2 regions of the Bradyrhizobium sp. 41S5 genome follow, and region 1 is predicted to be linked to the other one. Evidence: riboswitches for the same ligand, from Rfam matches in the RefSeq annotation. Region 1 holds a riboswitch; the other holds the start of a gene.

Region 1 (4,413 bases):
ATGCAATTTCTCCTGACGTGTAACTGGTCAAAGCCGGCTTATTCGTTATGCATGCGGTTCGTTATTTAGGCGAACTAACATGCTGTATGGCTTGTGAAATCGAGACTTGCATCAAGCGCAATGCGCGTCAATCGGTTTCCGGCAAGATCGAACGTATACGAACGAATGAGCGGCAGGTTCAGCGCATTTGACTTTACAAACTCGTCTTCCGAGCTTTTCGTACGGCACGCGAACGTGTATCGGCGCGCACAAACAACAAGAGAGAAAAGACATGAACCCCGCCAATCTTCCTTTTGATTCCGAAGCGATGCTGCAGGGGCTGCGCAGCTGGGTGGAATGCGAGAGCCCGACATGGGATGCGGCCGCAGTCGAGCGCATGCTCGACCTCGCCGCGCGCGAGATGGCGGTCATGGGTGCGACGATCGAACGCATCGCGGGACGCCAGGGCTTTGCCGGCTGCGTCCGCGCCCGTTTTCCCCATCCGAAACAAGGCCAGCCCGGCATCCTCATCGCCGGCCATCTGGACACCGTGCACCCCGTCGGCACCATCGAAAAGCTCGCGTGGCGGCGCGAAGGCAACAAGTGCTTCGGGCCCGGTATCTTCGACATGAAGGGCGGCAACTATCTGTCGATCGAGGCGATCCGGCAGTTGGCGCGCGCCTCCTTTACGACGCCGCTGCCGATCACGGTGCTGTTCACGCCCGATGAAGAGGTCGGCACGCCATCGACGCGCGACATCATCGAGGCGGAAGCCGCGCGCAACAAATACGTGCTGGTGCCGGAGCCCGGCCGGCCGAACAACGGCGTCGTCACCGGCCGCTACGCAATCGCGCGCTTCAATCTGGAAGCTGTCGGCAAGCCGAGCCACGCCGGCGCGACGCTGTCCTCCGGCCGTTCCGCTATCCGCGAAATGGCCCGGAAAATCATTGCCATCGACGGCATGACCACCGAAGACTGCACCTTCTCGGTCGGCATCGTGCATGGCGGGCAATGGGTCAATTGCGTCGCAACGACCTGCACCGGCGAAGCGCTCAGCATGGCCAAGCGCCAGGCCGATCTCGACCGCGGCGTCGAGCGCATGCTGGCGCTGTCGGGCACCGCCAACGACGTGACCTTCAAGGTGACGCGCGGCGTCACCCGCCCGGTATGGGAGCCCGATGCCGGCACCATGGCGCTCTATGAAAAGGCCAAGGACCTTGCAGCGGCGATGGGCCTCGATCTGCCGCACGGCAGCGCCGGCGGCGGATCGGACGGCAACTTCACCGGCGCGATGGGCATCCCTACCCTCGACGGCCTCGGCGTTCGCGGCGCCGATGCGCATACGCTCAACGAACATATCGAGATCGAGAGTCTCGCCGAGCGCGGCCGCCTGATGGCGGCACTGCTGGCGACGCTGGACTAACATCGATTTGCACTGCACAACACGTTGGCAATGCCGGACCGAAATTTAGCCTTGTCCAATTTTGAGGCTTCGCCTACGGTCCGGCCGTCCAACGCGACGATGCGGGAGAGATCGTAGCAACAACATTCGTGTTGTTGCTTCGGCGCCGACGGAGCAACCGCCCCGGAAACTCTCAGGCAAAAGGACTGTATCGTCAGGACGATCTGGAGAGAGGCGGACACGACCGCATCAAGGGCCGTGACGTCCACCGAAGGGGATAGTCTGCCATCGGGCCGAGGCCCGATGCGGATCAAGCTCTCAGGTACCGTGACAGATGGGGCGCCGACGCCGGTTTCACCGGTGGTTCGGCGACTCTAACCCACGGGAGCCTGAAGACCACCATGCCTCACATCGCAATCATTGGCGCCGGCATCACCGGCGTGACGACCGCTTATGCCCTGCTCGAACGCGGCTACCGGGTGACTGTCCTCGACAGGCATCGCTACGCCGCGATGGAAACCTCGTTCGCCAATGGCGGACAGCTTTCCGCCAGCAACGCAGAGGTGTGGAACAACGCCGCGACCATTCTCAAGGGGTTGCGCTGGATGCTTCGCAGCGACGCGCCGCTGCTGATGAATCCGAAGCCGAGCTGGCACAAATATTCCTGGATCGGCGAGTTCGTCGGCCACATCGGCCGCTACCGCACCAACACCATCGAGACCACGCGGCTCGCAATCGAAGCGCGCAGGCATCTGTTCTCGATCGCGCAGCGCGAGAATATCGCCTTCGATCTCGAACGCCGCGGCATCTTGCACGTCTATCACGACAAGGCCGGCTTCGAGGCGGGCCTGCGCGTCAACACGCTGCTGCAACAAGGCGGGCTCGACCGCCGCCCGGTGACGGCGGACGAAGTCCGCAGCATCGAACCTGCGCTGCAGACGACCTGCTATGGCGGCTTCTTCACGCCGTCGGATGCGACCGGCGATATCCACAAGTTCACGCGCGGGCTCGCCGACGCCTGCATCCGCCGCGGCGCGAGCTTCGTCCATGAAGCCGACGTCGATGCGATCGCGCGCGGCGACGACGGTTTCCGCATCGGCTGGAACGAAGCCGCTTCGCACGATGCTGCGGTCGCGACGCGACATGAGTTGCAGGCGGACGGCATCGTCATTTGCGCCGGCGTCGCGAGCCGCCACTTCGCCGGCCTGCTCAACGACCGCGTCAACGTCTATCCGGTGAAGGGCTATTCGATCACCGTGCAGCTCGATGCGCCGCCAAGCCGGGACGCTGCGCCGACCGTCAGCCTGCTCGATGAAGCCGCGAAGATCGTCACCAGCCGGCTCGGCGCCGACCGCTTCCGCGTCGCCGGCACGGCCGAGTTCAACGGCTTCAACCGCGACATTCGCGCCGACCGCATCCAGCCGCTGGTGGATTGGGTGCGGCAGCATTTTCCCGGCATCGACACGTCGAGGGTCGTGCCGTGGGCCGGCCTGCGCCCGATGATGCCGAACATGATGCCGGTGGTGCGCGCCGGACGGATTCCGGGCGTGTTCTACAACACCGGCCACGGTCACCTCGGCTGGACGCTGTCGGCCGCGACGGCGCAGATGGTGGCAGGGGCGATCGATGACTGGCGCGACCTCGACACGCCTTCGATGGTGCCGTCGCAGGTCGATGCGACCGCGACCGCCCGCGCAGCTTTCCCCTGATTATCCGGCCGACGAGGAAGATTATGAGCGTATTTGCGTGTGGCCAAGTCGGAATTCGCTGAGAAACACCGCATGACAAGGACTAGCGTCACATTGCGGAAAAGCGCTTCAGCGCGGGAGGGGACAATGCGCATTGGGGTGGCGGACACGCATGGCATTGCGGTCCGGCGCGGGATTCCGGACGGCAGGCGTGCCGGCTGCGATTTCTTCGGCGGACCGATACGTAACCTCGCCGCCGGCACGTGCACCAACTCGGCGCGCCGCCTTTCCGAAGCGGTCAACGCTCAGGCCTCTGCGCTGGGCTCCACGAAAGGCGCGACATGACAACAGAGACGTTGACCAGGCCGGATCAGATTGCCGCGGAGCTGTGTGCGGCGGTCGATCGAAACTTCGACGATCAGATCGCGTTCCTGTCGCGCATGGTGCAGTTTCGCAGCTTGCGCGGACAGGAAGCACCGCAGCAACGCTGGCTGGCCGAGCAATTCGCAAAGCGCCGCTACGACGTCGATGCGTTCAGCCTTGCCGACGTCAACCTGATGAGCCATCCGAAGGCTGCACCAATGGACGGCATCGATCTTGCGGGATCGCAGCAGGTCGTTGCGACGCTCAACAGCAAGGGCAGCGGTCGCAGCCTGATCTTGCAAGGTCATATCGACGTGGTGCCGGAGGGGCCCGCTGACCTTTGGGACCAGCCGCCGTTCGCGGGCGTCGTGCACGACGGCTGGATGTTCGGGCGCGGCGCGCAAGACATGAAGGCCGGTGTCTCGGCAATGATCTTCGCGCTCGATGCCATCCGCGACGCCGGGTATGCCCCGGGCGGGCGCATCCATCTGCAGACCGTGACAGAGGAAGAGAGCACCGGCAACGGCGCGCTGTCGACGCTGATGCGCGGCTATCGCGCCGACGCCTGCCTGATTCCCGAGCCGACCGGATACACGCTCACGCGCGCCCAGGTTGGCGCCGTCTGGTTTCGCCTGCGCGTCCGCGGCACGCCGGTGCATGTCGCCTATTCCGAGGCCGGTACCAGCGCGATCCTGTCGGCGATGCATCTGGTGCGCGCGTTTCAGGATTACACCAAGGCGCTCAATGCCCGGGCGCTCGACAACGGCTGGTTCCGCACCGTCAAGAACCCGATCAAGTTCAACGTCGGGATCATCAAAGGCGGCGATTGGGCCAGTTCGACCGCGGCGTGGTGCGAGCTGGATTGCCGGCTTGGTCTCTTGCCGGGCGAAACACCACAGCAGGCGATGCGCGGCATCGAGGAATGCCTGACTGAGGCGCACAATGCCGACGACTTCCTGTCCGACAATCCGGCCGAGCTCG
Region 2 (4,413 bases), 170 kb from region 1:
TGGGTGCCGCCGCAGAGCTCGACTGACCAGCCAAGCGCGTTCTGGCCGTGCTCGCGGGCGCTCTTGCCCATCGAGACGACGCGAACCTCGTCGCCATACTTCTCGCCGAACAGTGCGCGCGCACCGGCTTCGCGGGCGTCGTCGACACCCATGACGCGGGTCGTCACCTCGTCATTCTCGAGCACGACATCGTTGGCGATGTCCTCGACCCGGGCGAGCTCTTCCGGCGTAATCGGCTTCGGATGCACGAAATCGAAGCGCAGGCGATCGGGCGCGACCAGCGAGCCGCGTTGCGCGATGTGATCGCCGAGCACCTGGCGCAGCGCCTCGTGCAGCAGATGCGTCGCCGAGTGGTTGGCGCGAATCGACGAACGCCTGGCGTGGTCGACCTCGAGCTGTAGGGCGGTGCCGACGTTCAGGGTGCCCTGCTCCACCGTGCCGACATGCACGAACAGGTCGCCGGCCTTCTTCTGCATATCGGTGACGCGGAATTTGACCCCTTCGCCGGTCAGGATGCCGACGTCGCCGACCTGACCACCGGACTCGGCATAGAATGGCGTCTGGTTCAACACGATCGCGCCGCTCTCGCCGGCCTTGAGGCCGTCGACCTCGGCGCCGTCCTTGACCAGTGCCGTCACCACGCCTTCCGCGCTCTCGGTCTCATAGCCGAGGAATTCGGTTGCGCCGAGCTTCTCGCGCAGCGGGAACCAGATGGTCTCCGTGGCCGCCTCGCCGGAGCCTGCCCAGGAGGCGCGCGCCTTCTCGCGCTGGCGGTTCATCGCGTCGGTGAACGATGCCTGATCGACGCTGATGCCGCGCGACTTCAGCGCATCCTGCGTCAGGTCCAGCGGAAATCCGTAGGTGTCGTACAGCGTGAACGCGGTGTCGCCGTCGAACATGTCGCCCTTCTTGAGGCCGGCGCTCTTCTCGTCGAGGATCGAAAGGCCGCGCACCAGCGTCTTGCGGAAGCGCGTCTCTTCCAGCTGCAACGTCTCCTCGATCAGCTTCTCCGCGCGCACCAGGTCCGGATAGGCCTGGCCCATCTCGCGGACCAGCGCCCAGACCAGCCGATGCATCAGCGGCTCGCTCGCACCGAGCAGCTGCGCGTGGCGCATCGCGCGGCGCATGATCCGGCGCAGCACATAGCCGCGGCCCTCGTTCGACGGCAGCACGCCGTCGGCGATCAGGAACGCCGAGGAGCGCAGATGATCGGCGATCACCCGGTACGACGCCACGTTCTGCGGGTTCGGCCCATGGCCGAGCGCAGATGCGGCCGCATCGATCAGGTGGCGGAACAGATCGGTCTCGAACACGCTCTCGACGCCCTGCAGAATGCAGGCCATGCGCTCAAGCCCCATGCCGGTGTCGATCGAGGGACGCGGCAGCGCCACGCGCTCCTCCTTCGTCACCTGCTCGTATTGCATGAACACCAGGTTCCAGAATTCGAGGAAGCGATCGCCGTCCTCTTCCGGGCTGCCCGGAGGTCCGCCCCAGATATGCTCGCCGCGATCGATGAAGATCTCGGAGCACGGACCGCACGGGCCGGTATCGCCCATCGCCCAGAAATTGTCCGAGGTCGCGATGCGGATGATGCGATCGTCCGAGAAGCCCGCGATCTTCTTCCAGTAGCCGGCCGCCTCGTCGTCGGTGTGGTAGACGGTGACGAGCAGCTTGTCTTTCTTCAGCCCAAAATCCTTGGTGATCAGATTCCAGGCGAGCTCGATCGCGCGCTCCTTGAAGTAATCGCCGAACGAGAAGTTGCCGAGCATCTCGAAGAAGGTGAGATGGCGCGCGGTGTAGCCGACATTGTCGAGGTCGTTATGCTTGCCGCCGGCGCGGACGCACTTCTGCGACGTCGTGGCACGCTGATAGCTGCGCTTCTCGACGCCGGTGAAGACGTTCTTGAACTGCACCATGCCGGCATTGGTGAACATCAGGGTCGGGTCGTTGCGCGGAACCAGCGGCGACGACGCCACGATCTCGTGGCCGTTCTCCTTGAAGAAGTTCAGAAATGTCGACCTGATGTCGTTGACGCTGCTCATGTTCATCCAATCGAAAAAAGGGGCCGGCCACCGCAAAAAGGCGTCATTTTCCGGCCGAACGCTTTTAGACATTGCCAGCTGCGGTGTCCAGAAACTGTGCAGGCGGATCATGGGCTTGCCGCGGTAGCACAAAGCCCATTGGATAGCAGCGAGAGCTGCGTTGACAGTCTTGGTGGCGCCGTGTTTTCTACCTACCTGTTACTAGTCACGTCGGGAGAGATCGGCCTTACCGCCGGCGCCGAAGGAGCAACCGCCCCGGAAACTCTCAGGCAAAAGGACCGCGTGACGTCTAACATCTGGAAAGAGGCGCTGGGGTTCTCCCCGATGCGTCCGCCGACGGGATAATACTCTCAGGCACAGCGACAGATGGGGCTTTCTGCAGGTTTCTCAAGGGGAAATAGGTCCCCGGCGGGAACCGCGAGGGCCCCGTGATGCTTGCGTGCGAAACCTCCCCGCTGAAACAGACCCCGCTGCACGCGCTGCATCTGGCGCGCGGCGCCAAGATGGTGCCGTTCGCCGGCTACGACATGCCGGTGCAATACACGGCCGGCGTGCTGAAGGAGCACCTGCACACCCGCAAGGAAGCCGGCCTGTTCGACGTGTCGCACATGGGCCAGCTCGTGCTGAAGGCCAAATCCGGCAAGGTCGGCGACGCTGCGCTCGCGCTGGAAAAACTGGTGCCGCAGGACATCGTCGGCATCGCGCCGGGACGGCAGCGCTACGCGCAATTCACCAACAATGACGGCGGCCTGCTCGACGACCTGATGGTCGCGAATTTCGGCGATCACCTGTTCCTGGTGGTCAACGCCGCTTGCAAGGCCGAGGACGAGGCGCATCTGCGCGCGCATCTCTCCGATGCTTGCGAGATCGTGTCGCTGGCCGACCGCGCGCTGGTCGCGCTGCAGGGGCCGAAAGCCGAATCGGCGCTGGCGAAACTTTGTGCAGATGTCAGTTCGATGAAATTCATGGACGCCGGTCCGCGCCGCGTCGGCGATATCGACTGCTTCGTCTCGCGCTCCGGCTATACCGGCGAGGACGGTTTTGAGATTTCCGTGCCCGCAGACAAGGCGGAGGCCCTGGTCACCGCATTGCTGGACAATCCCGATGTACTTCCGATCGGGCTCGGCGCGCGCGACAGCCTGCGCCTCGAGGCCGGGCTTTGTCTCTATGGCCACGATATCGACACCACGACGACCCCGGTCGAAGGCGCGCTGGAATGGTCGGTGCAAAAGGTTCGCCGCAGCGGCGGCGCCCGCGCCGGCGGCTTTCCGGGCGCCGACAAGATTCTCGCACAGTTCGGACAAGGCGCTTCCCGCCGCCGTGTCGGCCTGAGGCCCGACGGCCGCGCGCCGGTGCGCGAAGGCGCCGGCCTGTTCGCCGATCCGACCTCGACCGAGCCAATCGGCAAGGTGACCTCGGGCGGCTTCGGCCCGAGCCTCAATGCGCCGGTTGCGATGGGCTATCTGCCGACATCCCTTTCCGCGCTCGACACCACCGTTTTTGCCGAAGTGCGCGGCCAACGGCTGCCGCTCAAGGTCGCCGCCACGCCCTTCGTCCCCAATACCTACAAACGCTAAACGCCAAAGGATCGATCCCCATGACGACGCTGTACACGTCCGACCACGAATGGCTCCGCATCGAGGGCGACGTCGCCACGATCGGGATCACCGACTACGCGCAGTCGCAGCTCGGCGACGTCGTGTTCGTCGAACTGCCCAAGGTCGGCCGCAACCTGAAGAAAGCCGAGGCCGCCGCGGTCGTCGAATCCGTCAAGGCCGCCTCCGACGTCTACGCACCGATCACCGGCGAAGTGATCGAGGTCAACGAGGCGCTCGCGGCCGAGCCCGCGCTGGTCAATTCGGATGCCGTCGGCAAGGCCTGGTTCTTCAAGCTCAGGATTGCCGACAAGGGCGAACTCGGCGGCCTGATGGACGAGGCCGCCTACGCCGCGCACACCGCCTGAAGATCAGTTTAAGGATCAAGCCATGAACGCGCCCTTCAAGCCGATCAACGAAGCCGCCACCGATTTCGTCCGCCGCCACATCGGACCATCCCCGCGCGACATCAACGCGATGCTGGAAACGGTCGGCGCCGCGAGCTTGCAGGCGCTGATGAACGAGACGTTGCCGGCGTCGATCCTCCAGAAGGCGCCGCTCGATCTCGGCCGGGCGCTGAGCGAAACCGAAGCGCTCGCGCATATGAGCGAGCTCGCCGCGCAGAACCAGACCTTCACCTCGCTGATCGGCCAAGGCTATTCCGGCACCATCCTGCCCGCGGTGATCCAGCGCAACATCCTGGAGAATCCGGCCTGGTACACTGCCTATACGCCGTATCAGCCGGAGATCAGCCAGGGCCGGCTTGAAGCCCTGTT

Evidence for each region. A riboswitch is a leader RNA that binds a small molecule or an ion and turns the genes downstream of it on or off. The one in region 1 is predicted to bind glycine.
Region 2: linked by a shared signal. The riboswitch ahead of gcvT (glycine cleavage system aminomethyltransferase GcvT) and the one ahead of HAP47_RS16245 (D-amino acid dehydrogenase) in region 1 are both predicted to bind glycine.

Annotation. Positions count from the first base shown of each region.
Region 1 is NZ_CP083721.1:3,447,052-3,451,464, reverse strand. It holds gene HAP47_RS16255 (ABC transporter substrate-binding protein) at 1-2, opposite strand, end outside; gene HAP47_RS16250 (M20/M25/M40 family metallo-hydrolase) at 272-1,402, shown strand; glycine riboswitch at 1,495-1,600, shown strand; glycine riboswitch at 1,604-1,717, shown strand; gene HAP47_RS16245 (D-amino acid dehydrogenase) at 1,783-3,090, shown strand; gene HAP47_RS16240 (hypothetical protein) at 3,217-3,414, shown strand; gene HAP47_RS16235 (ArgE/DapE family deacylase) at 3,411-4,413, shown strand, end outside.
Region 2 is NZ_CP083721.1:3,278,047-3,282,459, reverse strand. It holds gene alaS (alanine--tRNA ligase) at 1-2,042, opposite strand, end outside; glycine riboswitch at 2,244-2,332, shown strand; gene gcvT (glycine cleavage system aminomethyltransferase GcvT) at 2,474-3,619, shown strand; gene gcvH (glycine cleavage system protein GcvH) at 3,640-4,005, shown strand; gene gcvP (aminomethyl-transferring glycine dehydrogenase) at 4,028-4,413, shown strand, end outside.